DNA from 3 places in the Desulfosporomusa polytropa genome. Region 3 is predicted to be linked to each of the others. Evidence: riboswitches for the same ligand, from Rfam matches in the RefSeq annotation. Region 3 holds a riboswitch; each other region holds the start of a gene.

Region 1 (11,041 bases), 1.9 Mb from region 3:
CCCTTGGCCCAGTACAGTGGTGCAGGTACGATCTTTGCTAATACCGGCGGCGTAATGGAAGCTGCTTTACGGACAGCCTATTTTGTAATCACTGGCAAGGAACTGGATGTGCTTGAATTCAAGCCTGTTCGCGGTCTCAAAGGCGTAAAGGAAGCCAGTGTTACCATGAAAGATGTGAAAACAGGTAAAGAAGTTACCTTGAAAGTAGCAGTAGCTCATGGCACCAAAGAAAACGTGAAACCGCTATTGGAAGAAGTCAAAGCTGGTAAATCACCGTATCATTTCATCGAAATCATGAATTGTCCGGCCGGCTGTGTTAATGGCGGTGGTCAGCCAATCAATCCAATGGGTACTTCCTGGCTGGATAAAGCCAAGGCTGTACTGCCTTGGTCATAAGGAGGGAACACAATGGCGCAGTATGATTATATAGAAAAGGCCGTCAAGGTCTCACGGCGTGAATTCATAGGAATCGTGGGTGTAGCCGGTGCCATCCTATGGACTGGGGCCTATGTTGCAACAGATTTGGTACAAGACCGCACAAAATACATCAAGATGCGGGCACAAGGCATCTATAACGATGATGTAAAATCAAAAATCCGTCAGAGTCATAACAATCAGGCAGTTACTGATGTGTACGAAAAATTTGCCAAGAATCCACTCAGTAATTTGGCCGAAGAACTGTTTCATACTAAGTATGTAGACAGAACGAAATTAGGGTAGGAGGGATAATTGATGAGTGATCATGATGAACATGGACCGCGGGTACTCAAGCACCCTCTTATCTCGCGGCTATTTCACTGGGGATTAATAATAGGTTTTTTACCAGCAGCCATTACCGGATTTTTTATTTGGCTAAAACCATTTGGTGAAGATCTGCAAAATTTGATTATGCAAATCCATATTGTTGGTGCCTGCGTTCTTACGTTATCGTGTATTTTTTACACCATCTTTGCTTTGGACAGAATTGTGGCCTTTACTCGTCGAATATTTACCTTTGATGAGCGGGATATGGCCTGGATGAAGATTTGCGGTGGCTATCCGCAGAAAATTCTATTAGGCAAAACCATTCCGGTACCGCCGATGGGTAAAATGAACTCTGGCCAAAAACAAATGGGAATTATGATGTTGTTTGGTGGTATACTGTTGATTGTTACTGGTTGGGCCTTATACGCCTTCCTGCCAGTAGCTCCTAAAGCAGCCATGTACTGGTTTGATATGGTGCACTTGGTGGTTGGTATCGTCCTGGGGCTGAGTGTATTTGCCCATATCTTCCTCGGCATTTACAATTGGGGCGAGTTCTTGTGCATGTTTGGTGACGGAACTCAGCCACTTCATGAGGCTGAGCATCACAACCCGGTTTGGGTTGAAAACGAAATTGTACGAGTAAAAGTAACTGCGTCTGTGCCTGTTACAGGGCAGCAGCATGCACGTTAGTGAACTCGTTTCAGCCAAGCTGAAACATCGGGGGTTCAGGTGGAGAGTCTACTCCACCTGAACTGACGCCGCCTATAGAGGCGGGAGTCTTGACTCGTACGCTAAGATAAAATGGAACAGAAGTAGTTCACTGTTTTGAACAGATCTATATACAAAACGTAAAAAAATTGCAGGTGGGTGGTGTGTTGTAAAACACCCCCTGCAAAAATATAATGGAAATACAATCAATGGGTTAGGGGGACTATTATGGCGGTAAGTGGTATAATTTTGGCAGGCGGACGTAGCTCACGCATGGGGCGTGATAAAACACTGCTATTAATTAAAAATGAAACTCTTATCGAGCGTACTGTGCGAAAATTGCGAGGTTTTGTGGATGAAATAATTATTGCCAGTAACCACACGGCAAAATATGATTTGCCGGGAATTGTGGAGGTTCCAGATAGCTACCCGGGTATGGGACCACTTGGCGGAATGCACGCAGGGCTTATGGTCGCAAAGCATCAGTATTCATTTATTGTCTCATGTGATATGCCATTTTTTACAGAAGAGTTAGCCAGGTATTTGCTGGAGCGAAAAGCAGGCTATGACGTAGTAGTTCCCGAGATAAGAAACCGGTTGGAACCACTTTGCGCAGTCTATTCCCGCGATTGCATAAAACCCATCGAACAGTGTTTACAAGCAGGTGTTAGCCAAGTATACAGATTTTACCCCGATGTAAGAGTCTGTAAAATAGTGGAAAGCGATTTAGGGCAGATCGGAGACCTTAAAGAAATATTTTGTAACCTGAATACACCAGAAGATTTATCCTGTCTTGGCGAGATCCATAAACCGGTTAGTTAGCTATAATAAAGGAGCGCAATGATAAAATGAATAACCAGTTTACGCCTGTAATATCTTTTGTTGCTAAATCATCAGGATCAGGAAAAACTACTTTATTGGAAAAAGTAATAAAAAGGCTCAAAGACGAGGGAATCAAAATTGCCGTTATTAAACATGATGCTCATCAATTTGAGATAGATAAACCAGGTAAGGATACTTGGAAACTAGCGCAGGCAGGTGCAGATATTGTTGCAATATCTTCAACTGAAAAAGTTGCTATCATTGAAAAAGTGGAAGAAGAGAAAAAACTTGATGAAGTAATTGCAATGCTTTCTGGTGTGGATCTAGTACTTACAGAAGGTTTTAAGCGTAGTGATAAGCCTAAAATTGAAGTTTTTCGCTCAGAGGTTCATAAGGAGTTATTGTGTAGTGCTAAGGAATTGGTCGCGATAGCTAGTGATGTTGAATGGAATATTGGCGTTCCTTGCTACGATATTAATGATGTAGAAGGAATTGTCAAAGAAGTTTTACAGTATATGAAAAATTTTTCAGCCGCTAAACCTGTGTAGTATCATCCTAGTCTCTAGGTTTTGCATGATATAAAATTATAAGCAGGTCAATTTGTAGCTGAGTCCTAAAAATATCTGATTGAGGTGTTGTACTATGGAAACATATGAAGTTAAGTATCGGGTTTTCCCAACTGCAGGTGAGGTTTTTTTAATGATGAATACAGTAGAAACGAATAGTCCGGAAAATGCTAAGAAAATGGTATATAGCATGCTGTTTAGAAATAAACCGAAGAAAGCAAAAGTTAAGTTTATGTATGTGCGCAAAGTAACAAATAATTAATCGGTGCTTGATTGTGGGGAGAGAAGAGATTCATTATGAGATATGAAGGAGATATTTACAGCCCCCATATAGCAGGGGATGATTACATACTTCAGTGTACGATTGGTTGTAGTCATAATCAATGCACATTTTGCTATATGTACAAAAATAAAAAATATCGAATTCGTGAACTACATGAAATATTGCAAGATATTGAGCTTGCAAAAAAATATTATGGTGATATCGAAAAAGTTTTCCTTGCAGATGGTGATGCTCTAAGTATGCCAACAGAAGACTTGGTAACGATCTTAGATTGTCTATATGATACATTTCCTACTCTTACATATGTTGGAATTTACGCGAGCGCAGTTAGCATACTAGATAAATCGCTCGCAGAATTGGAAGAACTTCAAAAACACGGGCTAGTTGAGGCTCACTTGGGAGTAGAAAGCGGAGATGAGCAAGTTCTTCGTGATATACGAAAAGGAGTCAGCCGCACGGAAATGGTGCAAGCAGGGAGAAAAATAAAAGAGGCGGGTATCAATTTATTTGTTACTGTGATTGTAGGACTGGCTGGAAAAACGCCTAAAGCTCAGGAACATGCAAAGAATACGGCTCAAATCTGTAATGAGATACAGCCAGATTATATAGGAATGCTAACGATTATAGTGCAGCCAGGAACCGAGCTCTATGAGAAAAGCCAACAAGGCGAGTTTGAAGTCCCGGAAAAAATGGAAATATTGGAAGAGATGCGTTTAATGATTCAAGATATGGAGTTGAATCATTCCGGTATTACATCGCTTCATCCATCTAACTGTATTTATTTGCAAGGCTTGCTGCCTGAAGATAAAGACCAACTTATGCGAACGCTTACTCAGATTATAGATAATAAAGACGTTTCCCAGCTCCGGTCACGAGATACCGAAAAGGTGTAATAGCACCATTTTGGTCAATAGTTATTAGAATTAAACAAATTGTCTAACATATACAGGGCTGCATGGCCCTGTTTTCGTTATTTGACAAGGAGTAAACTAGTAATAGTAAAAAGGTTTTGTAACATGGGAGAGAAAGTGGTAGTATTAAAGAAGTTTTTTATGTAAGGAGATGAGTATGTGAAAGTACGCTTTGCCAAAATTGCCGTTTTGTTGAGTGTTGCCGTAGTGTTTTTTTCTTATCCGGCCCCCAGTGGCTTAAGCGTAACGGCGTGGCATTTATTTGGTGTTTTTGTTGCTTTAATACTAGGACTTATTTTACAACCATGTCCTGAACCGACGTTGCTATTGGTTATTACAACATTGGCAAGTATATTTGTTCTACCCATTCAAGCGATATTAGTTGGATATACTGATGCAATGCTGTGGCTGACACTAGTGGCCATGATGATTGGTGTCGGCCTGAAAAAGTCCGGACTTACCCGGCGGGTTGGACTTTGGTTAATTTGTCGTTTCGGCAAAACAACACTGCGGATTGGTTACATTTTAAGTTTTATTGATATGATACTAGCTACTAGTACGCCGTCTTCACCGGCCCGGACAGGCGGGTTGGTGTACCCACTGGCTGAGGGGGTTATTAATGCCAGCAGTTCTAGTCTGGAAGGTAAACAGCGAACCGGTGCCTATTTTACTTTGCTGGCATTTAATGCCAGTATGCTTTCAGGCGGGTTGTTCATGACTGGGATGGGGCCAAATCTGATTAATGTTAAGCTAGCTCAGGATGTGTTAGGCATAAGTATTAGTTGGCCATTATGGACCCTGGCTGCGCTGCCAGGGTTTATCGGTTTTTTGTTGACACCCTATATTGTATCTAAGCTATGCCCGCCGGAGTCTGCCTCGATGGTCGAGGTGCGAGCAAGAGCTAGCCGGGAATTGTCAGGCATGGGTTGTATTACTAGGAACGAGTTAACTGCGATTGGAATATTTTTCACGATATTGATTCTATGGTCTACAGGTACGATAACCAAAGTGGATAGTACGCTGGTCGCCTTTATTGGTGTATCGCTTATGCTGGTCACTGGCGTTCTCGATTGGGAGGACTTGGCTGAAACCAAAGAAATGTGGTCACTTCTCATCTGGTTTGGTGCTATTTTGGGCTTTTCAGTGGCACTGACCAAGTTGGAATTTTTTACTTGGTTTGCCGGTGTTATCAAACTAATGTTGCCGACCGCTGGCCTGGGGGCCTATTCGATTTTGCTCTTAGTCGCGGCGCTGGCCATTGTGCCACACTATTTTTTTGTATCCTATACTGGCTATGTGGTAGCCTTTTCACCACTTATTTTTTCGTTTGTAGCGGCTACCGATGTACCCCGCTATCCGGCCTTTTTTGTGTTAGCCTATTTAATGATTATTTCGTGTACACTGACTCATTATGGCAACGCGTTAGGGCCATTCTTGATGGAAAAGGGATATAATGATAAAAAGACTTGGTGGCTTGTTGGTACAGTGATTACCTTGCTGCATGCCGCGCTGTATTTGACAGTCGGCGTTGGGTATTGGCGGCTAATTGGATTATGGTATTAGTAGTACGTTATTTTGATAGGATAATATTGTATAGTAAACTGAAAAATACAGAAATGACGATGTTTATGATCGTTCCCGTATAAGGAGATGTAGTAATGATTGCAGAATTTGAAGGAATTAGTCCCAAGCTTGCTGAGAAAACTTTTATTGCAGATGGTGCTAAGGTTATAGGTAAGGTTATAATGAAGGAATTTAGCAGTCTGTGGGTGAATGTTGTTGCCAGGGGAGATGTAAATCAGATTGAAATTGGCTGCTACAGCAATGTACAAGATAATACTGTTGTGCATGTAGCCGATGATCATCCAACACTAATTGGCGACTATGTTACTGTTGGACATAATGCCGTTATTCACGGCTGTATTATAGAAGAGCATTGTTTAATTGGCATGGGGGCTATTATTCTAACTGGTGCGGTGATTGGTAAAGGCAGCATTGTTGCTGCCGGAGCAGTAGTCAAGGAGAACCAGATCATTCCTCCTCATTCCCTAGTGGTTGGCGTTCCTGGTAAAGTGGTGAGATTTGTACCAGAGGAATGGGACAGCATTCACGCTCAGGCAGTAAAATATAAGACTTTGTGGAGTGAGCGGTATAAATTTATGCCTGACGCTGGCGGTGAACGCTATAAAGGTGAAAAAATAATTTAATAGCTAAGGAGGTTAGTTGTTATGGATCTTGATTTTATTTACAAGCGTCATAGTGTACGTCGATTTACCAAGGAAGAAGTCCCTGAACAAACCATTAAAGAATTAATTAAAGCTGCCACTTATGCACCTTCGGGAAAAAACCAGCAGAATTGGCATTTTGTTGTTATCACCAATAAGGAGAAGATTGACGAGATTGCGCGGATTGTTGAGCGAAAGAATGCCGAGTTATGCACCTATTTATGTGATGAGGCAAAAATCAAGGGGTTAAAAGCGAGCCTACCCTATCAAACGGTTTTCAAAGCTGCACCTGTGCTAGTTCTTGTGTATGCCGGTCCATATGACACTATTGCTGATATGCTATTGGCTGATGGCATTATGCCGTGCGAAGAGGCCGTAAAATATGCTAAACCCAATCCCGGAATTCAAAATATCGCAGCTGCCCTGGAAAATCTGCTGTTAGCTGCTGCCGATCGAGGTTATGGAACTTGCTGGATGACCGGACCGACGCATGCTGCTGAGGAGATTTCAGCATATATTGGTTTTAGGAAAGAAGGCTATTATTTGGCTGCCATGACACCGCTGGGAGTACCAGCTTCTGATAAATTATCAGCACCACCGCGAAAACCAGTGGAGGACGTATTGACTTTTATCTAGGTTACATTAGCAATGTATCTATTACTCAGTGGAGGTTAGGTAATTCGACAATGGAACAAGTAGCACAAGCAGTGCTTGATCAGCTAGATACATATGGCTACTTTACTATTTTTGCAGCTATGATGCTTACTGGTATGGGTCTGCCCTTGCCAGGAGAATTAACTTTGGGGTTTACCGGATATTTAGTGTTTAGCGGACAATTGGAAATAATTCCTGCCATTGCGGCTGCTGCGACGGGAGATTTACTGGGGGCTGTTATTAGTTATGGACTTGGCTTTTTTAGTAGAACAAAAATTGTAGCGCGACATATCTCCCTGTTTATGCCAGCTGAGTCTAAATTGATGACTATTGAGAAATGGCTTAACAAATACGGCATTTCTGCCGTCGTTTTCGGCAGGCTCCTGCCGGTCATCCGCGGCGCTATCCCTATTTCCGCAGGCTTTGTTCAGATGAATGGTAAGAACTATATTTTCGGGACTTTTTTTAGTTCAATTGTTTGGTGTGGTGCTCTTATCTATCTGGGGATTGGATTGGGGTATAATTGGCAACAGATAGCTGGTGTAGGTAATTCTATTGGTATGTTAGCTATAGGCGTAGTGGCTATCGTAGTTTTAATCTGGTATTTGCTTTTTTGTGCAAAAAAATAAACCGGCACATTGAGGCCGGGCTAATTACTTGGTTGCCTTTAAACAGGACGGCGGGCAAGAGAACGAATTTTGATTTCATGTTCGCCGGTGACTTCTGCCAAGGACTTTAAATCTTCATGAATGGTATCAATCTTTTTACTGGTTAATTGGAGCAGGTGATAGATGTCCTTTTGCTGGACTTCGCCATATTGCTCAATTTTATTTTCTAATCGGGTAATATCGGCTTTAGTGGCCATATCTGACTTGATGGTGATAATATCTTTTTCCATGTTGTCTAGGCGTTGGGTAATAGGTTTAATTTCTTCTTTGATAATAGCGCTGATGGCTCGCAGGAATTCTGTATTCTCCATTGCTGACACCTGCCTTTAAAACTATCTATTCTTATTATAGCCTTTACGAGCGGGAGAGACAAGGCAATCTTATTACACCAGTTGTAATAAGCGTTAATTATTTTAGCAACAGAAAAAGACAAGAATCTACTATATACAAGCGTGTAAGGGGATAGTAAAATACAGGTAATAAAATTATGGTTATGGTAACAGATATTTGCCTGAGTTTTAGGGAAAGCAAATACCTATAAACCTAAGTAATGCAGGTGGTTAGGGGGGGGGGCTAATGCGTGGAAGCTTATGAGAAGATTCATAAATTGCATGAATTGATTGAAACCAAAACGGTAGCCGATCTGCCAGGCCCTTACAAGGTCGGGGTTGATCTGGGAACAGCCGATGTTGTGCTGGTTGTTACTGATGCGGCCGGTAACCCGGTGGCAGGGAGTATGCAGTGGGCTTCGGTGGTTAAGGATGGTTTGGTTGTTGACTTTCGAGGAGCCATGGTTATTGTTGAAGAGTTGAAGGCCGAGATCGAAGCACGGATGGGAATTACCTTAGATAAAGGAGCTACTGCCATTCCCCCGGGAACAGTAGGAAGAAACGCGATGGCCTGTGGTCATGTTATCGCCGGGGCTGGTTTGGAACCAGTTTGCCAGGTAGATGAACCGGTGGCAGCAGCGGAGGCGTTGGGAATTACGCATGGTATTGTGGTAGATATTGGTGGTGGCACCACCGGTATTGCTGTGTTACGTAATGGGGAATTGGTTTTTACGGCCGATGAACCAACAGGCGGTACACATGTGTCTTTAGTTTTGGCTGGTGCTTATAAGATATCCTTTGAAGAAGCTGAATTGCTGAAGCGCGATTCTACTCAGCACCGTAAAATTATGCCGGTCATTTTGCCGGTTGTGGAAAAAATGGCAACTGTGGTTAAAAATATGTTAATCGGATATGAAGAGTTTGATGATTATCCTGTTTATGTAGTGGGCGGTACTGCATATTTGCAGGGGTTTGAAACCGAGTTTGGTAAAGCGTTTGGCCGGCAGGTGCATGTTCCGCCACATCCGTTGCTGGTGACACCGCTCGGAATTGCTATGTTTGGTTAAAAATAGAACTTAATAACGCCACCATACAGGTGCCTCTTACGTTTAAGAGGAGAATAGGGAAGTTCGGAAGGATTGGAAAATCCTTAAACGACGCGGTCGCGCCACTGTAATCGGGGAAGATTACCTTTAATATGCCACCGAGAATCCGGGAAGGTGAGGTATTCTTACGATCCGTAAGCCAGGAGACCTGCCTGTATTGGCTGTTATTTACCTCCGCGCCAGGGGTAATACCAGAAGGATAGGATTATGAATAGTAAGCTCCTAGCCCTTTTGGGCTAGGAGTATTTATGTTTGGCGCAAAAAAAATAGGGGGTAAACATGTTGAGTATGCAGGATTTGATTGTAGCTCTGGGAGTAGTAATCAACGCCATACCAGGAGGTTTATATGCTTTGACCTTCGGTTTTGCGTCTGTTCCGACGGCAGCTGGTTTTATTATTGGCGCCATCGGCTGTGGGGTATTAGGGGTTGTGGCTCCTATTTCTTTTCAGGCGGAGACGTTAACGCTGGTAGGAACCATGGGGCGTACTGTGCAGGAACGAATTTCGATGGTTTTTCTTGAGGGCGTGATTTTGCTTGCTGTCGGGTTGTTAGGACTGTTTAAAGTTATCGTTGCTTTTATTGGTCCGGTGATTACATATGCCATGATGGCCGGTATAGGGATAGTTTTAGCCAAGGTTGCTGTGGAAATGACTGTAAGAAATCCTATTGTGGGTAGTAGTTCTATAATTGCAGCTCTTTTAAGTTATTATATTACCCCAAATCCAGCTGATAAACTTATTTATGCTATTGTTAGTTGTGTTGCTATTTCGTCGCTGGTTAGTGTTTGGTTAAAACGGAATCAGCAGCTGGCGGTTGAACCGGGGCGTGAACGGTTTGTTATGCGAAAGCTGTCCTTTACGAAAAATGTGGTTCGCGGGGCGCTAGGCTTAAGTGCTCTGAATATTGGTGCCAATATCGCTTTTGGTAATATTACGGCGCAGACCTTAGCCAAGACGGAAGTGAATCTTGATTATCTGACAATTATCAGCAGTATTGCTGATATCGTATCCTCACTTTTTGGCGGTGCGCCAGTTCAGGCTATCATTTCAGCTACCGGAGCTGCGCCGCATCCACTAGCGTCAGGAGTTTTAATGATGGTCAGTATGGCTGCTATTTTGGCGGCTGGGTTACTTGTCAAGATTGGAAAGTATGTACCAAATGAATCCATTGCCGGCTTTCTCTTAGTGTTAGGTGCTATTGTAACTGTACCCATCAATGCCAGCTTGGCACTAAATAGTGGCGTGGGTAGTGTTGATACCATTATTGGTGGTGTAACTATGACTGTGACAGCAATAGCTGACCCCTTTATGGGGATGGTTTCAGGTTTGCTGGTAAAGGCGCTTATTAGTATGTTTGGCATGTAAAGCAAAAAAGTAATGCCCTGCAGTTCATTCTCGCTGTAGGGCATTACTTTTTTTATGAATTTATAAGTTTTGGGAGTCGCGGAGGCATTATAAAACAAGGGGCGTCAAGTACAAAACCCGGCACAGGCGGCCGTACTGTTTACGCCCGGCAACTCCCCGTAGCCCCCTCGGCCTTTGCCGGAAAAAGCGTTCCGCAGGAGAAAAGCCGGGCGGTATTCCGTTAAAAAATCCGTATTGTTTGAGCGTAGCGAGTTTACGGATTTTAGGAATATTGCCCGGCTTTTCAGCTTTTGGAGGCTTAGGGCCTAGACCTTTTGTTACTTTTGTGGCAATGACAAAAGTAAAACCGCTTACCCTTCGAAACCCTTTGCGCTCTTTGTGTCCTTTGTGGTTTAACAAACCTAACTCCATAGCCTAAAACCAAGCCTATTTTAAGGATTGTTACCGCAAAGTACTCAAAGTATGCAAAGGGGTTAACGGTATCGTAGTAATTGCAAGGGTTAGGCCTTGCAATTCACGGCAACTCCCCGTAACCTCCCGGCCTTTGCCGGAAAAAGCGTTCCGCAGGAGAAAAGCCGGGCGGTATTCCGTTAAAAAATCCGTATTGTTTGAGCGTGAACTGGTACCCTAAATTAGGACAGTGAGAAGAAATCCGTTTTA
Region 2 (11,041 bases), 1.9 Mb from region 3:
CAACAGCATTTCTAGGTCCCTCGCTGCCGCGTATATTACCACGTCCACAAACGATACCATATTCCGCTAAAGCATCTGTTACCATATCAGGTACTTCAAAGTCCATAGCTGAACCGCCGACTAATACGACAAATTCAATGTGCCGGATATTGCCAGTAGGCGCAACCCGCTTCAAGGAGCGGAGCGCATTGGTAACAAAAACACGTTTCTTGGCTTCCCGCCGTACATGCCGGATTCGATCAAGCGCATGGTCAACAGGTATCGGAACCATACCGTCATCTTTTAAAATAACTACCCTGGCAAATACATGTGGCGGCAAATGTTTATCATAAAACTTTACTGTACCATCTTCCAACCGGACATGAAATAAACTTTCAACCTTAGCCAAGGGATACTTCTTTATATCTTCTGCCAGGTCAAAATCATTGAGTCCCAGTTCGGAATTAATCAGCATGGTTACCATATCACCAGCCCCACCCAAATGAATGGAGTGGGTCTGACAGTCTCTGGTAATGATGGCAGCATCGGTAGAGCCACCGCCCATATCTAAAATGGCCAGCGGTGTATCTGTGCCTGGAGTGGTTAAGGCACCGCGAATTGCCATGTTGGCTTCAACACCAGCAATCACGACACTTACTCCCAGTTCTGCCTGAAGTTTGTTGGCGATCTGCTGCATAGGCAAGCGACTGGTCTTAACCATAGCAGCCAATGCTACCGCACCTTCCAGCGCAAATTCCCCGGCTAAACCGCCTTGTACTTTTTGCGGTACAAAGGTATCAACAGCTAATATGTCCTGGATTTTCATGTCAGCTAGCGGCTGGGTGGTAAGTTCAGCCATTACCTGCCGCACTCTTTCCAACATACCGTTCACATTAGTACCTGCTTCACCTTGTACATCAACAACCGGCTGCACTCGTTCCACGGCTTCCATGATAGCGGCTGCACCTGCTTCGACATCAATATCGGCTTTGCCCTTTTGCCCTACGATAGTAATGAAACCAGCTGGAATGGAGCGAGCTTTTACATCACCCTCAGGAGTACGGACAACAACGGCTGAGCGATTGCCAATCAAAGCTCTGGCAATGGGTACAACCATTTTCGTTTCTTCTGGTGTAAGATCAAATACAGTAGCAATTCCATAGGGATTAGATAAAGTCTTAATCGTCTGCCCAGCCTCAGCCACCTCAACAGCAGCCAGCATACCCACCGGAACTTTTTCGATTAAAGTAACTTCATCAACAACAGGTATTACCTGCTTCAACCGATTTGCGATAAGCACAGCGTCATCTTGCCGTGCTATCGCACCTTGTACGGCCACACCACGCTTCAGGGCAGAATTAATGCCACGCGCAGCATCTTCAAAATCAATGCCTTTCGGAATCAAACAGATAACTTTCGCCCCCGGTTGACTCCCGGCAAGCTGACTAAAGGTGATTGTCATGCCAACACCTAACCCAATTCCCCCGGGAGTAGATGGGTTATGCCCGATCATGGTGGATTCGGTGATAATGGTTTCCGTGATGGTTTCCATAGCCAAATCACCAATAACCGGCGTCGCTTCGTTAAGCCGTATTTGACCTATCTCGTTCAAGCTTAGTCCAGCAGTTCTTACCGCCTCTTGCAGCGCGATAATAATACCAGGTACATTAGCCAGTGTTCCTTTGATGCCTGTTGTCTTAATAATACTGCTGGCTACATATTTTTTTATTTGACCTGCTTCAATTTGGGCCAAACACACTTCAGTTGTGGAGTTTCCTATATCCACGCCTGCAATAATAGGCATGAAAATTCCCACCTTAATCCGCTCTGAGACGGTTCCGGCGCTCGTATACTTCTGCGGACTCTCTCACTAAAGCGGCATTAATTTTTGCGTTATATTTTACTTCCAGTTCTTCAGCAATAGCTAGTAATTCTGGTTTAGTGGAACGATAGGGACGCATTGCATTATAAATTTCCAGAACACGATCATCCGGAATAGCAACAATTTCAGCTGCACGACGCAGGTTATCGCCAAACTGGTATCTGCCTACGCCATCAGCAATCTCTGCCTGCATTCTAAGAGTTTCCGGGGTAATACGAACATCCTCGGATTTTACCTCGCCGCTCATAATCTTATCTAAGGTAATATCTGACAATGTTTTGCCTGTAGGAGTTCTTAACAGTTCGGGACGCTTGCTAGCTAGCGGATAGTCACGTTCAGGACAAAGGCCAGTTGATGCCGGAGCCTGACAGGTAGTTGCTTGGGAAGCGGGAGCACCAGCCATAGATTTTAATACCTCACGAACGATATCTTCTAACATTTTATTTTCTGACATTTATTTTCACCTCCGCCTAGTTAAAACTGCACATCAAGTTCGACCGGTTTAGCGCCGGGAACTACGTGCTCAGTTTCTTTAATATGAAGTACTGCTGCAATAGCCTGGTATTTAGGCCGGGCCATTTGGTCGTTTCTAGTTGGTACTGGGGTAGGGGATTGACCCTTCGCGTATTGAGCGGCATTTTTACCGATTTGCCGATAAGCCTCAAGATCGAGTAATGGGGATTGTGAGAACAATTCGAGATTGCTCAGCGGCGGCAAACCTTTTTGATGAATTACCGTAGTGCCTCTGGATTGGATACCAATAGAGATACCTGACCCACTAAGCTTGGTAGCGTCATGAGCAGCAAACGCTACGTCAGAGGTTCTGAGAACCCGGATTACTCTTGCATGCACGCCTTCTTCTTCAATGCCTGCAATCATTTCGCGGAGTACATCACTATGGGGTACATTTACGATAGTTTTATTCTGATATTTGCCAAAGGCCGGAGCCAAAGCTATGATAACTTCGTCTGATCGGGTACCTGGACGAGCTTCCCCTTTTTCCACGAGGGTCATGGGACGTCCGGTTGCTGCGGCCGCTGTTTTAGGAGCTCCAGGCTGCGCCATGCCGGCAAGAACCTGCCCTACTATTTCGCGAATCAATTGTTCGTTAATTTCCATTTCCATCCACCTTTCTCCTAAATCAAACGTCAAAATCAGACGGTTTTATTGCCTGGCGTATGTCTTTAATTTCATCCCAACGTTCTTTGCTGAGGCGATAGCCTGTTCCCGGCCCAGCGTAGTCGTTTTTGTTATTTACAGCGCTAATAACGTTAAGATTTTTATCGAGAATTGCTGAGGTATGGAGATAGTCGCCAGAAATACGTTGTTTAAGAACACCTAGTGCATTTTCAGCAACATCAGCAAAACCGGATTTGGCAAGGGCTTTTACGACATCTACACCAGTAATGCCACGTTTCATCATATCTTCGGCAGCCTTCAGGTCTTCAACAACATTCCGTTTAATGATTTCTTTGGTGCCATGGCAATAAGTAACAGCTTCCACTTCGGCATCAGTAATAGCCGGGAAACCAAACTCATTAAATACTGCCTGAATAGCTTTAGCCGCTTTACTACGGATAGCAATAACGTCTTCTTCAGATACCGGCTTGAGACCGCCATCAATCATAAGGTCGCGTTGGAGAATATTCCAGTCATCATAGTCATCAACATCCCAGTTGGAACCGGCAAACATGTTATCATAGTTCGGAGTTGCGCTGTAACCGGAACAAATAAAGTCAGTGCCTGGCAACATTTGCATCAGAGTTCGGGCGGTACGGCGAATATCGGAATGGGTAAAGGTTTGGTCATTACTTGAAGCAACTTCCAAGTCAAGCATTGCAGCTGTTAGGTTTTCACCAAGAATAGCGCGAATACCGGAAGGAACAGCGGCAGGTACGCCAACACAACTTACAGAACCGTTCTGGAGACCTTGGACCCCAGCGCCACGAGTCAGCATAATGCAGCGAACTTCCAGGTATAACATCGATTTGCCTTCAGCATAACCCATTTGTACTTCAGAACCAGTGCCGGAAGTAAAGCGCATTTTAAGACCGCGTGAAGCATATGCCGAGGCCAGGAAGGCTTTGGACCAAGGAGTGTCGTCACCATCTACGAATACGTTTTCAGTACCATATACCGAGATAGTTTCGGCATAAGCAGTGATGCCTCTCATGCCTAAGAGCAATTCGGTTGCTTCCTCAAGAGCGCATTGAGTAAGTACGCCACCACGACCTACTTGGGAACCTACTAATATGGACAAAGCATTAAACGGTGCATACCGAACAACAGCTACTGTTGTTTCCATTTCATCGAAACCGCGTAATGCTGCTTCAGCAGCATCGGCAGCAATGAGTGCTGGATTATCTTGCGGGTTAGTAACATGGCATTGATTTGAAGGAATCTTCCGGGCCCGCATTTTTTGCAAAGCCATCATCATTTCTACTACATTCATGGTGTTAAGTACAGCAACAATTTTTGCTGCCGTCAAGCCACGAATAATCTTAATAAGTTCATCCCGGGATACATTGACATCAACAAGCATTTTGGCAATTTCAACATCAGACATAGCCATTGCTTTATTAGCAATGCCAGTGTCAATAGCATAATCTGCGATAAATTGATCGATAAAGTCGAACTGGGCGCGAGGAATACCGTCCATTTCAACTACTTTACCGTTTTCAATCTTAATACTGGGTTTAGGATCGTTGGGGCTGCCCATAGCCATCAGGCCAACTTCCGGCCACTCGACTACGAAACCATCCTGATTTACAGGGCGGGCTTCCAACACCTCAAAACGTTTTGATCTCTTCATCTCAATTTCCCCCCTGTATTTTTAGATATATGGATTTGTCGTGGATGGAGCCGGACCAGCCATAGCTTCTAATACTTTTTTGCCTACTTCTCTAGCACTAATTACCGCTTGACGTACAGCACCGGAGTCACCAGTGATTTGAAGAATAACCTCGTTAGAGAAGGAAGTGCCACTAGCAGGGCTGGCATAACCGACAACTTCAACGCTGGCCGTTTTTACGGCGACATCAGACATTAAAACACCGATAGCAGCAGGTGCACCTACAATTAGGCCAAAGGATTTACCGATAGGTGCGCCAAAGGCTTTATTAATCGCATAGCTGGCGCGGGCCGTATATTGAAGCTCAAGATGACCGGCATCGTTACCATATACATCACCGAAAGTACGGTCAAGTTCTTTTAAAGCCACTTCTATGGCCCGACGAGCATCAGATACTTCTTCAGCCCCGAAAATAATCAGGCAACCATGACCTGCGCCACCTTTGGTATCACGGGCAAGCTCAATTGTTACGATTTCGGTATTGGTGGCTTTTACTGCTTCATCAGCAGCCATAATATGCGGGCCGGCGCCAGTACGGGCACCGAGAATACCGATAGAATGATACTTAGGATCAAGTTTCATTTTTTCATGTAACATAGGATCAACGTTGGCAATAACCAAACCTACCGTATCACCAATGGCAGTACCAACAAACTCGGTAATACCGGGGTTGCAGGCTGCCTTCACGGCTTCCTGGGCTGGAGCTGCCTGAGCTTCTGTCTCCATACGTTTCTTAATTTCATCCATGACCTTTTCGATCAACTGGTCTTGCATATAATTACACCTCCAAAATTATGGCTATTTAACTGTAGGAAGAATTTTCTCAACATCAGTATGCGGACGGGGAATTACATGAACAGATACTACCTCTCCCACATTTCTGGCAGCAGCAGCACCTGCATCAACCGCAGCTTTGACGGCGCCAACATCACCACGCACCATCACAGTAACTAAACCGGAACCAATTTTTTCATAACCTACTAAAATGACATTAGCTGATTTTACCATGGCATCAGCAGCCTCAACGGCTCCTACTAAACCTTTTGTTTCAATCATGCCTAACGCTTCGCTCATAATTACACCTCCTTTCGCATGAGATATTCTGTCAATTCAGCCAAACCTGCTCCGGTATACGCAGAAACACAAAAAAAAGGTTCTTTGATTCCTGCCTGTAAAAGACGGTTTTTGGCTTTTTCCTGGTCAGCCCCAGGGGCATCTATTTTTGTGACTACTCCTACTACCGGTCGCGGAAACATGGCAGTAAACCCGGGTGGGAGTGTGATACGACAATCTGTGGCATCCTGAACCATTAGAACTAACGTGGCCTCAGTAGCTGTCACGGCTAAAGCCGAGTAAAAACGCGGCATTTGCGCATATTCACCAGGTGTATCGATGGCTCCGTTAGTAAAACAGATGCTTGATGTTTTTTCAGCCTTGTTACAGTCATTATTAAGGGCATTAATTAATGATGTTTTTCCTGCACCTACAGGTCCGACCAACATAATCATATGCTGCTACGACCTTGTCAGCTTGGCGGTCGAAAAACCCAAACCCTCAGATAATAAGTTGACGACTTGCTTTAAAGCTGCCTCAACAGCCGAGACATTGCCGGTAATAACTACAGAACCAGTAAAGCGATCCATAAATCCAATTTGGACTGCTGCTGTTTTGGTTGCTGCGTCGGCTGCAATAATAGCTGCTTCACAAGGAGTAATTGTCAAGATACCAATGGCCCCCTTATCCACAATACCCAGTTTTTCGCACAGTTCTTTTTTGGGGTTGGCGATAAGATGCGCTAATGTTACCTGTTTACCAGGCACATATTCCTGTACTACTCTCGGCTTTTCTTGGAGCATGACCCCTACCTCACAATTCTGTTGTCTTTTTGACTCCTCTTAATAATTAGATTTTTTTGCAAGTTTACCTTGAGACGAACTTGCGTAACCACAGGACATATTTGCCTGTATTCCGGATAAACCACTCTTCAAGAAGCAGCTCTTATTTTCATCTCATGGTATTTCTTTGTGCTATCTTGGTGTTTTTGCGAATGAAAACAAAAAAAGACTGTTTCTCACAGTCTTTTTTGTATGTATTCAAGTTCTATATGATATTTATATTATGACAGTATTTTTTCGTTATATTCTAAAAATTTATTGCTACCCTTTTAAGACTTCAGAACTTAGTTTACTATTCTTAAGCTTTGTACGGTATTGATTGGGTGTAACCCCCACTTCCTGACGAAATACCCGGCAAAAATAACTGGCATCTTGGTAACCAGCTTCAGCAGCCACACGAACAACTGTCATTTCCGGCTTCTGCAGCATAAGTTTCGCTTTGTCAATTCTAACCTTAGTCAGAAACTCAACAAAGTTACAGCCCTGTTCTGCTTTAAAAATGCGGCTGAAGTAGTAGGGGCTTAAATGGACAGTTTGTGCAACTTCATCTAAAGAAATACTTTTATGGAAGTTTTCTGTTATATAAGCACAAGCCTTATTTATTAGTCTTACGTTCATACTGCTGCGGTTCTCTAGCATATTATCCATGAATTGATCCAGTGAATCCAGAATCCAGCACCGCACCTCTTCCCTGTCTGTGCAGCTTATCAAATGATTGATACAATTAAAATTGAGCAACGTTAATTTTTCGAGATTGGCCCCACCTTCTACAGCTGCTCTAGATAATACAATCAGTAGTTCCAATACACACGCCTTTACCGTCTCCATACTGGCTTTGGCTGTAAAGACTTCCTGTAAAAGCTGCCGCAAAATTTCCTTAGCTTGCTGCCGTTCACCACAGCGAACTTTATCTAGGAGATTGCGTTCATAATTAAAGGGATAGCGAAAGGAAGCAACGTTTAGGTGCGGCACATCATCAATATGGATAATTTGATTATCGCCTATATAAAATTTTTGTTGCTGTGCACTGACCGCTTCAAGGTATGATTTATGAATTTGCAGCGGGTCGTTATAATAACGGCCAATGCCAATTGTTAAGCTAATGCCTACTTGAATTATATCATCCCTGATTTTTCCGGCCAACTCCCGGACTTGCTGTTCGACTTGCCCTGGGTCGATATCACCTTCATAGCCGATAAAAATAATGATTTCATCGCCGCCAAAAGGTACCACCAGTATTTCTTTGCCAGCGATTTCGCAAACATGCTGATATACCTGCTGCTTAACCACCTGTTTTTCCAGTTCGGATGCCCTGCGGGTAAGCTGTTTAAAATTATCAATATTAGCTACCAAAATCACACCAGAATCAGCCTTGATCCCCAAGAAACCAGCCCGATCCCGAAAGTTGGTTAAATCAGTAACCTTGCCGGAAATCACGTCATGGATAAATGAATTCTTGATAAACGGCATAGCCTGATCGAGATTTTTTTTGAGTTCAACTTCTTCCTGCTCTTTGCACTTTCTCCGATGGATTTTTTCTACAACAGCCGTTAACGTCTGCAATAAGTCTTTAGGTCGCAGCGGCTTTAACAAATACTCTGCTGCACCCAATGAAAGAGCTTCTTTAGCATAGTTAAATTCATCAAAGGCCGTCAACATGATAATGGTTGTGTCAGGCAACGTTGCCCTGATGGCACGAGCCGCATCCAGCCCGCTAATCTCTGGCATACGAATGTCCATAAGCACAATGTCCGGTTTTTCAGCTGCAGTAATAGCTACAGCACTTCTGCCATCCCCGGTTTCAGCGATAATGCGCACTTCTGGACAATTACGTTCAATGATAAACCGTAAAGCCTGCCGTTCTAATTGTTCGTCGTCGGCAATCAACAGTGTATACATACATATGTCTCCCTATATAATTCACTACATACCTGCCACTTGCTGCGGTTCTGGTGTACTTAAATTAAAATCCGAAAGCTTTGCCATATTATACATAGTATAGGTCATGGTTTTAAGCATGGCAACCATCAATATCGCGCCAGTTCCCTCGCCCAACCCCATATTGGCCCTGATAGGTATATCATCAGCTAATATGTTGCCTAACAGCATCGCATAAGACATACCCGGCTCTTTGGACATATGCGAGGGTAACCCACAATGTTCTACCTTCTTATTAATCCTAGAAGCACAGGCAAAGGCGACGGCAGTAATAAAACCGTCGATGACAAAGGGGGTTTTGCGTTTTGCACACTCAATCATAGCCGCACATATAGCAACAATGTCCAGGCCCCCAACACAACGCAAAATATCTTCAATACTACGGAAGCTTTCCCGATGGCGTTCAACGCCTTTAGCTACTACAACACATTTTCTTTTAACAATCTCATTGACTGGTCCACTAGCGCCATACCCTACAACAAATTCAGGTAAGATTCCGGTCATGGCATGCAAAACGGCTGAGGAGGTAGTGGTATTGCCAATTCCCATTTCGCCAAAGGAAACTAAGTTTGCACCTTGCGTATCAATGGCATAGCCAGCCATCTCTTCCCCTACACGCCATGCCTGTTCAAATTCAGCCAGCGTCATGGCTTCCTCTTTCATAAAGTTTTTTGTACCAGCAACAACTCTGCGGTTAATACCTGCTATCTTTTTATTATTTATTCCGATATCAATGACAGAATAGGGCACATTATTGGCTTGACAAAAACAACTAATAGTAGCTCGCCCGTCTACCATATTTTGCGCCTGAAGGTAGGTGATTTCCTCTGGGCAAGTCGCCACTCCTTCTTCAATAACACCATTATCAGCAGCAAAAATCAAGTGATAGGGTTTGATTTCTGGATGCATCGTACCCCAAGCCAATAACATTTTTTTGAATATTTTCTCTAATAAGCCTAGGCTGTTTACTGGTTTTGCTGCACCATCAACTAAATTGTTTACTTTTGCCTGATAATTCACGTTTACGCCTCCAATTTTCATGTTTTGCGCCAATAATAAAATAAACCCTAGCCCAAAAGGGCCAGGGTTATGGTTTTCATAAATCCTGTCCTTCTGGTACTACCTCTGGCGCGGAGGTAAATAACAGCCAAAACAGGCAGGTCTCCTGGCTTACGGATCATAAGAATACCCTCGCCTTCCCGATTGCCGGTGGCATAATAAAAGTATTCTTCCCCGATTACAGTGGCGCGACCGCGTCGTTTAAGGATTTTTCAATCCTTCCGAGCTTCCCTATTCTCCTCTTAACTTACTAAGAGGCACCTGTATGGTGGAAATTTATTAAATTTTAATTTCTATATTTATCGTATTCTACAGGTAAACCTGTTCTCCTGTTAGCCTATGCACGATTCGCAAAATGTTGAAATATTTAGTCCAAAAAGTTCTATTTTATAGTTTTTACGTAAAACGAGATAGTTATCCCTTGTTATGATTTGTTGTTTTTTTGCTAACGTTTCTCGATTACGCCGCTATATCCTTGCACAAACTATAAAACAATGCTACTCTTTGGTGAACCGATGTATAAGGAGGCTATCGTCTTATGGAAAAGATCCATGAATATTTTATGACACCTATTAGCATCTTAGGTACAGGCTGTATGGAACGAATTGTCGCCTATATAAAACCAATGATGTTTAGAAAAGCTCTAATTGTCAGCGACAAAATTCTTGTCGATACTGGACTGATTGACAAACTTCTGAGCTTACTTACTACTGAGGGGATTTTTTATATCATATATAAGGACGTTTCGCCTAACCCAACAGTCGACCAAGTAAATTATGGTTTAAAATTACTTAGGGATAATGGCTGTGATTTCTTGATATCGTTTGGCGGCGGCTCCCCTCATGACTGCGCTAAAGCCATCGCTCTTTTAGCTACCAATGACGGTGAAATTGCCAACTACGAGGGCTTGAACCAATCCAAAAAACGAGCTGCACCGCTTATTGCCATAAATACGACAGCCGGAACAGGCAGTGAACTCACGCGGTTTTGCGTTATTACTGATGAGAAACGACACGTAAAAATGACCATTAACGATTGGCATGTTACCCCTATCATTGCGGTAAGCGACGCCGAACTCATGCTGGGCATGCCACCTGGTCTCACTGCAGCTACCGGCATGGATGCCTTAACCCATGCCATCGAAGCTTATGTATCGACAAATGCCAGTCCGGTAACTGATTGCAAAGCAGTAAAGGCGGTTGAGTTAATTGCCGGTAGCTTATGTACTGCCTATAACAATGGCAGCGACTTAAAATCTAGAGAAGCCATGGTTTTCGCGGAATACCTAGCTGGCATTGCCTTTAATAATGCCAGTCTTGGCTATGTACATGCTCTCGCTCACCAACTGGGCGGCTTTTACAATCTGCCCCATGGCCTGTGCAATGCTATTTTATTACCTGCTGTCATGAAATATAACCTGCCAGCCGCCATTACTAA
Region 3 (11,041 bases):
ATCTTCCTCTGCAGATATATCATTTGTGCGAAGAGTGTACGTACTACCAATTAACTTTGTATTTGTATGTCTAAAAATAATGTTTGCACTTTCTGTTGCACGTTCTAAATTTTTTGTATCGCCACCTGCTGAAAGTACTAACACACCTTTTTTCTCTTTGAGTTTAAATTCTTTGTTTTTACGTATACATCTTGAAACGTAAAATAGCTGTAATCTGCTGGCAAAGTTTAGAAGTTGACCTGTAAGTTCAGAGAAATATATCGGCGATGCTAATATTATATTGTCAACTTCATGCAGAAGCTTATACACCTCCTGCATACCATCATCTGTACAACACTCAGCGTGATTCCAGCAATATCTACAATCCATGCAGGGACTTATATTATCGTGATAAGTATGAATAATCCTTACTTCTCCGTTAAGATATTTTATCATTTCGTTCACTAAAGTCATTGCATGTCCGTTTTTTCTTGGCGAACCATTAATAACTAGTGTTTTCATCATATACTCCTTGTCATAAAGTATTAGTTAAAAGGGAGAAGATATATGTATTAGGAAGCGTATTCAACTTGAAAAGAAATTTGGTTGATATATGTTTTTGTGTCCTCAGTGATCCAATGGTTTTTTAGCGGCAAAACATAGACATTACTGATAATTATTAGACGATTGCGCTGAATAAAGTCCAGAATTTCTTTATATATAGATGTTGCTTTTTGATAATAAGTTCCTTCAAAGCGGATTGTTAAGTACAATCCTTCGGGCCGAACGAAGCAGTACTTCTTGGAAAAAGGATGAGAAACCGGTGTGAAATATTGCAGTGTTTTATTAAATTTTTCTGCAAAAAAATCATCTTTACCGACAATCCAACCAGTAGTAAATTCTTTAAAATGATTTTTTGAAAATGCTGTTTGATTATGTCTGGATAGAATCTTGATTCGCTCTCTTAGTGATGTGTCTTCAGTCAAAAATTCACTGACAAATAAAATTTTTTCTTGCTGAAAATTTAATTGAATTTGATTTAAGCGGGTTTTGCGGATTTTTTCTATCATTTTTAACGAGGATTGCAAACTAGTTTTAAGTTTTATTGTTTCTTCGATAATTTTATTGCATTCTCTTTCTTTTTCTTGGAGAATCTGCTCAAAATTTTCAAGACTGCGATTATGGAGATAATTTTTTATATCTTGAATGGAAATATTTAATTTTCGCATATTGAGAATAATTTCCAGTACGAGATATTGAGAAACAGAATAAAAGCGATAGCCGTGTTCATTTACAAATGCAGGGATCAATAATTCGTTTTTGTCATAGTAAAGTAATGTTTGCTTGGGAATACCATAGAGAGAAGCCAGTTCTCCCGCAGTAATGTAGTTTTCTTTTTCATTCGCCATATGTCATATTTCTCCTATATATATGTATTAGGCATACATGGATAAGTTGACAAGCATAATATCTGAGATGATTAGATTATATTATATTTAAGAGCAGATTGCTATTGACTGTATGACTACTATATAGCGTAGAATAAACAAAAAGATAAATTTTAATGAGGTGGAAAAATGATTACTGAAAAAAAACATCCTGAATATGAACTTCCCAATGATCCACATGCGAAGCATCGTCATGAAAGTGCAATGAAACATGTTCAATTTGCTAAAGAAGCAGGAAAATCTTCGGAAGAGATTCATGAGATTTTTCATAAAGTAATGAATTTTGACCCTAGAAATACAGAAAAAATTCCGCAAGATGAGGCCCACAAAAAATATCGTTATGCAGTAATTCATGCCCAAAAAGCAATAGAAAACGGTAAAACTCCGGAAGAAGCGCATAAAATATTCCATACTATTACCTCTGGAAATACCGAAGGACATGGTCATCATTCAAAATGATAGTATAGCAAGCTTAACGGAGAACGTGTACGGCTAGGTTCTTGAAGCAGGTATATTCTTTGTATAGGGCTTGAAAAACCACCCGTAACGGGTGGCTTTTTCTATTAATATTGAAGAATATCGTATAGAAACACAAACTCTAAAATTTAGGAATGGGAGTGAAAAAGTGGGAAAGATCCTGTTTTTTACAAATATTGAGCGTCAATTTTATTTATGGAACCAAGCAAGTGAAATGATAGAAAAACAAAAATTAGAGACCGTATGCAGCAGTAAAATGATTCAGGAATCGACACCTTGGGGGGAAGAATGGAAAGGAAAACTAGCTTCTGCAGATATAATTATTTTTCGCTGGATGGGAACAGGATTGGATTGTCGATTTTTGCGAAATGCTTCAAAGTTTATGCAGCAAAATAAAATTCGTCATCTTTTTTTGGTGGAAGATGTTGGCGACGATTTAGTGCAGTATGACGTTCAGCGGAAACAAGAAATTTTAATTCGACAGTATTTTACTTATGGAGGAATTGATAATTTTTATAATTGTATTTTATGGCTGAGTTGTGAATTTTGTGGAGAAAAGTGTGATTTTAAAGAACCCCATCTGTTGCCCTGGAATGGTATATATCATCCGGATGCTGAAACAATCTATCAAGATTTGAAGCAATACAAACGTGATTTTTATCAAGAGGGGCAATCTACAATTGGCTTGGTTTTTTATCGGGATGAGTGGATTTTAGGTGATTTAGGTTATCAAACTGCCATTATTCGTGAAATAGAAAAAAGAAATATGAATGCAGTCATTGTGTTTACGAATGGGCAGCCTAATCCGGACGTTAATGCACCGGGTATCCAAGCGGCTTTCGAAAAATATTTTTATGAAGATGGACAGGTTGCTATTGATGTATTACTAAATTGTATGAAATTTTCTTTAATAACAACAAGAGCATTAGAATTATCGGCTATTCAAGAATTAAATGTACCGCTGTTACAGGCCTATACTTTGAGGAGTTCTTATCAGGAATGGGAGCAAAGTACGGTAGGTATGACGCCAATGGAGATTTCTGTAAGCGTAAGTTTGCCAGAATTTGACGGAATTATTCATTCTATACCCATTGCAACAAAAGAAGAAAATGAGCGGGGACTTATTTCTTATGTACCGATTCCCGAAAGAATTTCGCTTTTGATACGAAAGGCAGAAAAATGGGCGCGATTACGCTCGAAACCCAGTGCGGAAAAAAAGGTGGGAATTGTATTTCACAATTATCCAGCCGTAAACTCGAATATTGGTTCTGCCGCTGGCTTGGATTCGCCGGAAAGTGTGCGCCTTTTATTGGCGGAAATGGCAAGGCAGGGCTATGTTATCGATCATATCCCCCAAGACAGTAAAAGTTTTATGGAAGAGTTAATCTCCCATGCTACAAATGATCGCCGGTTTATTACAGAAAAGCAGATTAGAGAAGCCGAAGGACAGTTAACCACTGAGCAATATTTGAATTTTTTCAAACCGCTGGCAGAAACGACAAAGGAACAACTGGAACGTGACTGGGGAAAGGCACCTGGTGATGTATTCAACTATGATGGGCAGTTATTGATACCAGGAACATTAAAAGGAAATGTTTTTATTACCGTCCAACCACCAAGAGGCTTTGGAGAAGATCCATCTAAACTGCTGCATTCTCCGGATTGTGCACCAACACATCATTATATTGGATTTTATCATTGGCTGCGGGATATATGGCAGGCTGATGTTCTGATTCATGTAGGTACACATGGATCTTTAGAATGGCTGCCAGGAAAAGGTGCGGGAATGTCTAGAAAATGCTATCCAGATATTTCTATTGATGATATGCCGAATATTTATCCTTATTGGATTACAATTGTCGGGGAAGGTGTTCAGGCAAAACGGCGCAGCGCCGCTTGCTTAATCAGCTACTTGACGCCACCCATGAGCCAATCGGGAACCTATGATGAACTAGAAGAATTAGAAAAGATAGTGGATGAATATTGTCATTTTAAAACAACTCAGCCAGACAATATCGCAACAGTACAAGAATTGATCAGAGAGAAAGTAGCGGCTGCTAACTTGGCAGAGGACATTCCAGAGAATCAGGAAGAAAGCTTTGACGAATATGTCGGAAAAGTACATGCCTATGTTACTGATATTAAGAACATGCAAATTCGGACCGGACTTCATATCTTGGGATGCCCGCCGCAAGATGAGGCGATGATTGAGTATTTGTTAGCATTGACACGTTTAGAAAATGGAGAAATTCCTTCGTTAAGACAAACTTTAGCAGCTATAGATGGATTTGAATATTATGAGTTGCTTGAAAACAGCAGTAAAATGATGAACGATGGTACAAAAACGTATGGTGCTTTTATTGATGAAATACAAGAAAAAAGTAAAGAAATTATTTTGATTTTGGCTAAAGAGCAGTTTAAGGCAGAGTCAGTGCATAAAATTGATCAATTATCTTGGGTTCGCAATTTATCGCAGGAACATTTAGACAAAGTACGTATTGTAGCAGAATATATTTGTAATAAGATTGTGCCGAATTTATTGAATACAACACAGGAAATTACGAATTTAATGGCAGCCTTACAAGGAGAGTATGTAGAGCCAAGCGCCGCTGGCGCGCCTACCAGCGGCGGAGCTGACTTGCTTCCGACAGGACGTAATTTTTATGGAATTGATCCCAGGGTCTTACCGACTCCTGCTGCATGGGAAATTGGGGTTAAAATGGGTGATGAAGTAATCTCCCGTTATATTGCCGAAGAGGGGCATTACCCTGAATGTGTGGGGATTGTATTATGGGCAGGCGCTAATATGCGCAGCCACGGACAATGTGTTGCTGAATTTTTATATCTGATGGGTTTAAGACCGGTTTGGCAGCGAGGCAGCATGCGAGTGATTGATGTGGAAGTTATTCCTATTGATGAATTGAAACGTCCGAGAATTGATGTAACAGGCCGGATTAGTGGCATGTTTCGTGATAGTTTGCCGGGAGCAATTACTTGGTTGGATAAAGCAGTAGACATGGTAGCTGGCTTGGATGAAAGCTTAGATATGAACTATATCCGCAAACATGTTTTAGCAGATGCAGCAGAATTAGAAGCAACAGGCGTAGATAAAGAAACAGCATGGGAGCAGGCGGCTTACCGTATTTTTGGTGATCCTCCGGGTGCATATGGTGCAGGAGTCGGTAATATGCTGGAATCTAAAAATTGGGAAACAATTGATGATTTGGCAAATGTTTATATTCGATTTTCTGGACATGCTTATGGCGCAAAAGGAAAAGGAGCGTATCAGCCGGAGTTATTTAAGAAAAGAATGGCTGGTTTGGAAATAACCATCAAAAATGAAGACAACCGGGAATGTCATATGTTAAGCTCAGACGATTTTAACGCCTATCATGGTGGAATGATTGCCACAGTACGTTCTTTGAGTGGTAAAGCCCCGCGTTCTTATTGCGGTGACAGCAGTGATCGCCAAAAGGTGCAGATGCGTAGTTTGCAGGAAGAAGTAAAGCGATTGTTTCGCGGTGAGGCCATCAATCCTAAATTTATTCAAGGCATGAAAGAACATGGATATAAGGGTGCACAAGACTTGGCAAACTTGGTGGCACACAGTTATCAATGGGATGCAACCAGCGCGGTACTTGAGGATTGGATGTACGAAAAGTATGCAGAAAAGTATGCATTTGATCCTGAAATTCAAGCATGGATGAAAGACGTGAATCCATGGGCATTGCAACGTCTGACCGAAGTTTTATTGGAAGCAGAACAACGGGGATTATGGAATGCAAAACTAGAGACAAAACAGGAATTGCAGAAATTATATCTGTCATTAGAAGGTGAATTAGAAGAGAATAGTGATGCAAATTCTTAAAAACGACTGTGCCATGGAGGAATTGAATGAAAAAAATTCTTGCTATTTTTATGCTAATGATTTTATTCATGCTTTTAGGGTGCGGCATAACTAATGATAAAACCACTTCTGTTGGGGAATCTGCTTACCAGGTGGTTGATATCAGGGGAACTGTTGTAGCGATGCCCGCCAAGCCCAAACGTATTGTAACGCTCTCGGCAAGTACGGATGAAATTATTTTGGGTATGCTGCTAACGGAAAATGTAGTAGCGATTAATGCACTTCTGGATGATCCCGTAAGCTCTAGCATTGTAAAAAAAGCTCAAAAAATACGAAATAAGATAAAAAATCCATCTTTAGAACAAATTATTAGCCTTCAACCAGACTTAGTGATTGTCCCTCACTGGGGAAATGCGGAAATTGTTGATGGCTTGCGAGATGTTGGCTTGAATGTTGTTGTGTGTAAAGGACCGCAGAGTGTTGAAGATGTTCGTGAAACAACAATGCTGTTAGCGAAGGCAATTGGTGAAGAAAGCAAGGGAATTCAATTAATTGCTAAAATGGATGAAAAATTAAAAGAAATTAAGAATAAAGTTGATAAAATCCCAACGGAAAAAAGGAAAACGATTATTTTAATTTCTTTGATGCCTTCTTATGGCGGAACAGGCTGTATTTTTGATGATATGTGTAACTATGCAGGTGTTGTAAATGGAGTGTCAGCAGCAGGTATTAAAAATGGACAGATTGTGGGTAAGGAATTGTTAGTAAAAATAAATCCAGATATTCTGATCTTGCCTGTATATAATGATCATGGAACTTTTGATGTGGAGGCTTTTCGCAAAGAATTTTTAGATGATCCAGCGTTGCAAACATTAACTGCAATCAAAGAAAAAAGACTTTATATGCCGAGAGAAGGTTATATTTATAACTGTTCACAAGATGTTGTTTATGGAATACAGGAAATTGCGTTTGCTGCATATGGAAATGATTTTTCTCAACCAGCTGATTGTCATATTTCGATATCAGGAGAATAGTGAAATGAGAGTGAAGCGATTATTATGATTAGACAGTCTGAACGAAAAAGCCCGGTGTACTGTAATTTAGGCAGTGCGTATTTAGCTGTTGCCTGTAACCCAGGGGCGGTTGTCATTTTTCATACACCCAAAGCATGTTCGCATTTAGCTTTGGGAAGTTACTGGAATATTAAACGGAGAGAATTTTTGAGAGATCCGGGGATGCTAGTACCTAAAAAAAACAATTTGTTTGTAACGGGAATATCGGATAAAGAAGCCATTTTTGGCGGTGAAGAAATTTTGCGTCAATGTTTACGTGATGTTATAAAAATGCCGGATGTTGAGTATGTCATTGTTGTTCCAGGGTGTACGGCCGGGGTTATTGGCGATGATGTTATTGCCATAGGAAAAGAAATTGAAGAAATTTCCAATATTCCGGTGATTGTTGTTCCTGGAGCTGGCTTTATGAGTAAACATTATATTGATAACAATATTAGAATGCTAGAATATCTGCTGGAACGGTTTGCCATACCAAAACAGGAAAAAACGCCAGCGAAAATTGCCATGATTATTGGAGAAAATGCAGCAACGGGAAATGAACATAATATTCAAGAAGTTAAACGATTGCTGGGTTATTTTGGCTTTCAAAAAATATTGTTTCCGCCTAATGCAACGACGAAAGCAGAGTTTTCTCTTATAACGGAAGTGGAATTAATTATTCCTGTTGGTATTTCGAGAGATCATTTTGAAAAATTGCAAAATTATGCGCAAGGTTTGGCGATACGCTATGATGCAAAGTTCTATCCTAATAATTATCCTAGCGGAATCGAAGGCACAAAGCAGTGGCTATTAGCATTAGGGAAACTGTTGCAGTGCGAAAAGACAGCCCAAACTGCCTGGGAAAAAGAAAAGAGAAAAATAGCTGATTTTCTAGAAGAAAAAGGTCATTTATTAGTAAAGAAAAAATATATATTTGTCATTGGACATCCTCGGCGGTATTTTGATGCCGAGCAGCATATTAAAACGTTAGCTGTCGCTGGCGTTAAGTTAGAAGCAGTCGTTTTTCATAACGATTTAACAAGTAAAGAAAAAGAAGACCATAGAAAACGTTTGGCGGAATTTACAGATGTGCCTTGTTTTGAGGAAAATAATTTAAAAGAATGGATAAACAAAGTTGATTTTACGCTTACGACGACTACTTTAATTGATATTCCACATCAATTATGCCTTGCAGTGCAACAAGTGGGGACTTGGGGCGTAGAAAATTTATATAAAAAAGTAATTGCAACAGTAGCAGATAAAGGAAGGAGAATACTGTATGAGTACTGAGCAAAGTATGGAGAAATGGCTTCCTTGTCAAAGCCGTTGTGAGCTAGCAGGTGCAGCCGCGTTTTTTCTCAGTATAGAAAATAGTGCAGTTTTAATTAATGGGCCTCGCTGGTGTGCGATGATTGCAGAACGTGAAATGGCCAGTGTTGAGAAAAAATATGAAAAACAAATGTTTTGTTCGGAAGTAAAAGAGTTTGATCTTTTGTATGGTGCAGATGATGCAATGTTGAATGCGCTTGATGAGGTGAAGAATGAATGCCAGCCTGAAGTGATTACAGTCTTAAATAGCTGTTCGGTTAGTTTGATTGGTGATGATATTGGGGGGATTTGCAAACGAGCAAAAATGAATTGTCCGGTAATTTTTATGGATGCTGGGGGGTTACATGGGGAGTTTTGGACAGGCTATCAAGAAGCGGCAAAGAAATTATTAGGAGAATTCAAACTTACTAGGACAGAATATTGTCAAACAAATCTGGTTAATATTATTGGCTGGTGTACTAGTTATCCAAATTGGAAAGGTGATTTGGAAGAAGTGAAAAGAATGCTCCGCATTGCAGGCATTGAGGTAGGAGTTTGCTTAGGCGCTGACGGAGTGCCAATAGAGGAAATAAAAAAAATACCGTTAGCAGCCTTTAATCTGGTTTTACATCCGGAATTAGGAGTTTCTTTAGCAGAATTATTGCAGGAACAACTTGGACAGGAATTTTTTATTGCGCCAATTCCCTATGGCATGCAATGTTCACTTGCATGGCTGAAGGGAATCGCATCAAAATTGGGGATAAATGTTGATTTGCAACAATTAGAAGCAGAAGTTGCAATTAATCAAGAAAAAATTGATGAGGCAATTTTTCAAATGAAGGGAAATAATAAAAACATAACTTTTGGAAATGTCTACATGGAACTTACTTATGGCCATGCCTATGGAATAGCAAAAGCGTTGCAAAAAGAGTTTCCCGACTTAGCACAAATTTTTTTGCGCATACAAGGACCGGCGGAGCAGAGTTATCCAAAGATTGAAGGAGTAAAAAAATGGTTGCATTTTGATAAATTAGAGATTGATGATGAGCAAAGTATTGATTTGGTTTTTGGTAATGTCCAGAGCAGACTTGAAATAGGACATTACCAGCAAGTTATTTTTAAGAACTTATTATTACCAATGCAGGGGGTCACTGTATATGAAAGACCTTATGCCGGAATCTTAGGCTGGAAGTATTTGTTGGCAGAGATCATAGAAAACTTTCAGACAATGGTCTATTTAAACCCAGTCTCCAGATAAACAGGAATAAAGTCTATTTTATAAAAAGGCTTGACTGTATGAGCAGTATATAGTTTATCTTATTAAGTAAAGTGAAATTTTTATTCTGAATGATTATATGTTTTAATTGAATATTTAAGAGAAAATAGGTGCCCGAAAGGGCTTAATAGGGAAATCGGTGAAGTGCCGATGCGGTCCCGCCACTGTAATGGGGAAGCAAATCCACAAAATGTCACTGAGAGATATCTTGGGAAGGCGTGGACGAGCAATGATCCAGAGCCAGGAGAACTGCCTATTTTTCATTTGCCAAAAATCCTACGAGCGATGGGATGGTAATTTAGGACATTAACAATGTTTATTTTGTCATGGAATCAGTGGCAAGTTTAACATATTGGTAATACTAAAAAGCCTTTCTCGAGCGTTGAGAAAGGCTTTTTAATATTTATTAATGCAAAGAGTGAAAATAAAAATAAGGGAGTTATGTTGATGAAAAAAATTTCAAAGAAAAAAGCGACATTGGCAATGGTTTCTGCAATTACACTTTCTGCAAGTTTCGTTTGGAGTGGTACAGTGCACGCGGAAGAATCAAAAGAATACTTTTTTGATGAAGTGGTCGTAACAGCAACGAAAACACCAGTAAAAGAATTTGATGCGAATGCCAATATTACTGTTATTACAAGTAAAGACATAGAAAAAAAGCATTATACAAATTTATCAGATGCATTGAGAGAAGTGCCAGGTGTTAGTATTAGCAACTACAGTTTGGCTGGGTATAATAGCAGTAATGGACTAAGAATTAATGGTGCGGAAGAAGTTGTTGTTTTAGTTGATGGTGTAAAAGTTAATTCCGCAGGTGCAAAGTTCTCTGCAACCATGTTTAACAACTTAGATAATATTGAACGAATTGAAGTGTTGAAAGGTTCTGCTTCTACCTTGTACGGATCTGACGCCAAAGGCGGGGTTATCAATATTATTACCAAAAAAGTAGATGGAAACAAATCTAAATTAAAGGTGGAAGGTGGAAGCTACAGTGCCGAAACTTATTCATTTATGAATGAAGGCCGTCAAGATGACTGGTCCTGGCGGGTTTTTGCACAAAAGAATTTGCTGGGCGACTTTAAAGATGGCAAAGGAGTTACGACACCGACAGCTTTGAATGCCGATACGACAAGCTTTAAACTTACAAAAGAGTTTGGCGATAAATCAGATTTGACCTTAACATATGATACTTATAAAGCTGATTATAAATTTATGTCTTTGTGGGATAAACGATTTAAATCTGGTAGAACAGATAATTATAATGGAAAATTGATTTATAATACTCGCTTTGACGACAGTACCACCAATCAATTTTCAATTAGCACTAATATGTATGATGATTTATATCAGCAAGATAGTGGTAGCCTATATGCAACAAAAGTTAAAACAACAAGAATTTCTGATCAGTTTACAAAAAGCTTTAAAAATATTCATGTCTTAACAACTGGATTTGAATTCACTGAAGACAAAGTAATTTCTTTTAATGACAAAAAATTAACGAATCGCGCACTTTATCTGCAAGATCAATGGAATATTACCAATCAATGGAAATTAACTGGCGGCGTACGTTATGATGATAACTCCGGCTTTGGTAATCACACTACTCCAAGTGTTAACTTAGGATATAAATTTAACAATAAAACCAATATGTATG

Evidence for each region. A riboswitch is a leader RNA that binds a small molecule or an ion and turns the genes downstream of it on or off. The one in region 3 is predicted to bind cobalamin.
Region 1: another riboswitch for cobalamin. It lies ahead of ACZ449_RS17200 (hypothetical protein); the one in region 3 lies ahead of ACZ449_RS08430 (TonB-dependent receptor plug domain-containing protein).
Region 2: another riboswitch for cobalamin. It lies ahead of ACZ449_RS17185 (nicotinate-nucleotide--dimethylbenzimidazole phosphoribosyltransferase); the one in region 3 lies ahead of ACZ449_RS08430 (TonB-dependent receptor plug domain-containing protein).

What each region holds. Positions count from the first base shown of each region.
Region 1 is NZ_AP042400.1:3,289,013-3,300,053, reverse strand. Features, by position in the region: gene ACZ449_RS17265 ([FeFe] hydrogenase, group A) at 1-396, shown strand, start outside; gene ACZ449_RS17260 (iron hydrogenase small subunit) at 409-720, shown strand; gene ACZ449_RS17255 (cytochrome b/b6 domain-containing protein) at 733-1,434, shown strand; gene mobA (molybdenum cofactor guanylyltransferase) at 1,681-2,274, shown strand; gene mobB (molybdopterin-guanine dinucleotide biosynthesis protein B) at 2,301-2,822, shown strand; gene ACZ449_RS17240 (hypothetical protein) at 2,917-3,102, shown strand; gene ACZ449_RS17235 (radical SAM protein) at 3,138-4,016, shown strand; gene ACZ449_RS17230 (DASS family sodium-coupled anion symporter) at 4,194-5,597, shown strand; gene ACZ449_RS17225 (gamma carbonic anhydrase family protein) at 5,693-6,241, shown strand; gene ACZ449_RS17220 (nitroreductase family protein) at 6,263-6,895, shown strand; gene ACZ449_RS17215 (DedA family protein) at 6,946-7,542, shown strand; gene ACZ449_RS17210 (hypothetical protein) at 7,581-7,892, opposite strand; gene eutJ (ethanolamine utilization protein EutJ) at 8,162-8,977, shown strand; cobalamin riboswitch at 8,988-9,186, shown strand; gene ACZ449_RS17200 (hypothetical protein) at 9,296-10,381, shown strand; partial or broken gene ACZ449_RS17195 (IS3 family transposase) at 11,039-11,041, opposite strand, start outside.
Region 2 is NZ_AP042400.1:3,276,117-3,287,157, forward strand. Features, by position in the region: gene ACZ449_RS17140 (diol dehydratase reactivase subunit alpha) at 1-1,783, opposite strand, end outside; gene ACZ449_RS17145 (diol dehydratase small subunit) at 1,797-2,315, opposite strand; gene ACZ449_RS17150 (propanediol/glycerol family dehydratase medium subunit) at 2,336-2,986, opposite strand; gene ACZ449_RS17155 (propanediol/glycerol family dehydratase large subunit) at 3,003-4,673, opposite strand; gene pduB (propanediol utilization microcompartment protein PduB) at 4,695-5,486, opposite strand; gene pduA (propanediol utilization microcompartment protein PduA) at 5,511-5,789, opposite strand; gene ACZ449_RS17170 (EutP/PduV family microcompartment system protein) at 5,789-6,220, opposite strand; gene eutS (ethanolamine utilization microcompartment protein EutS) at 6,227-6,568, opposite strand; gene ACZ449_RS17180 (response regulator transcription factor) at 6,869-8,506, opposite strand; gene ACZ449_RS17185 (nicotinate-nucleotide--dimethylbenzimidazole phosphoribosyltransferase) at 8,531-9,565, opposite strand; cobalamin riboswitch at 9,684-9,884, opposite strand; gene ACZ449_RS17190 (iron-containing alcohol dehydrogenase) at 10,143-11,041, shown strand, end outside.
Region 3 is NZ_AP042400.1:1,393,809-1,404,849, forward strand. Features, by position in the region: gene ACZ449_RS08395 (flavodoxin family protein) at 1-504, opposite strand, end outside; gene ACZ449_RS08400 (MerR family transcriptional regulator) at 552-1,388, opposite strand; gene ACZ449_RS08405 (hypothetical protein) at 1,557-1,886, shown strand; gene cobN (cobaltochelatase subunit CobN) at 2,053-5,772, shown strand; gene ACZ449_RS08415 (ABC transporter substrate-binding protein) at 5,799-6,785, shown strand; gene ACZ449_RS08420 (nitrogenase component 1) at 6,810-8,093, shown strand; gene ACZ449_RS08425 (nitrogenase component 1) at 8,083-9,369, shown strand; cobalamin riboswitch at 9,479-9,658, shown strand; gene ACZ449_RS08430 (TonB-dependent receptor plug domain-containing protein) at 9,835-11,041, shown strand, end outside.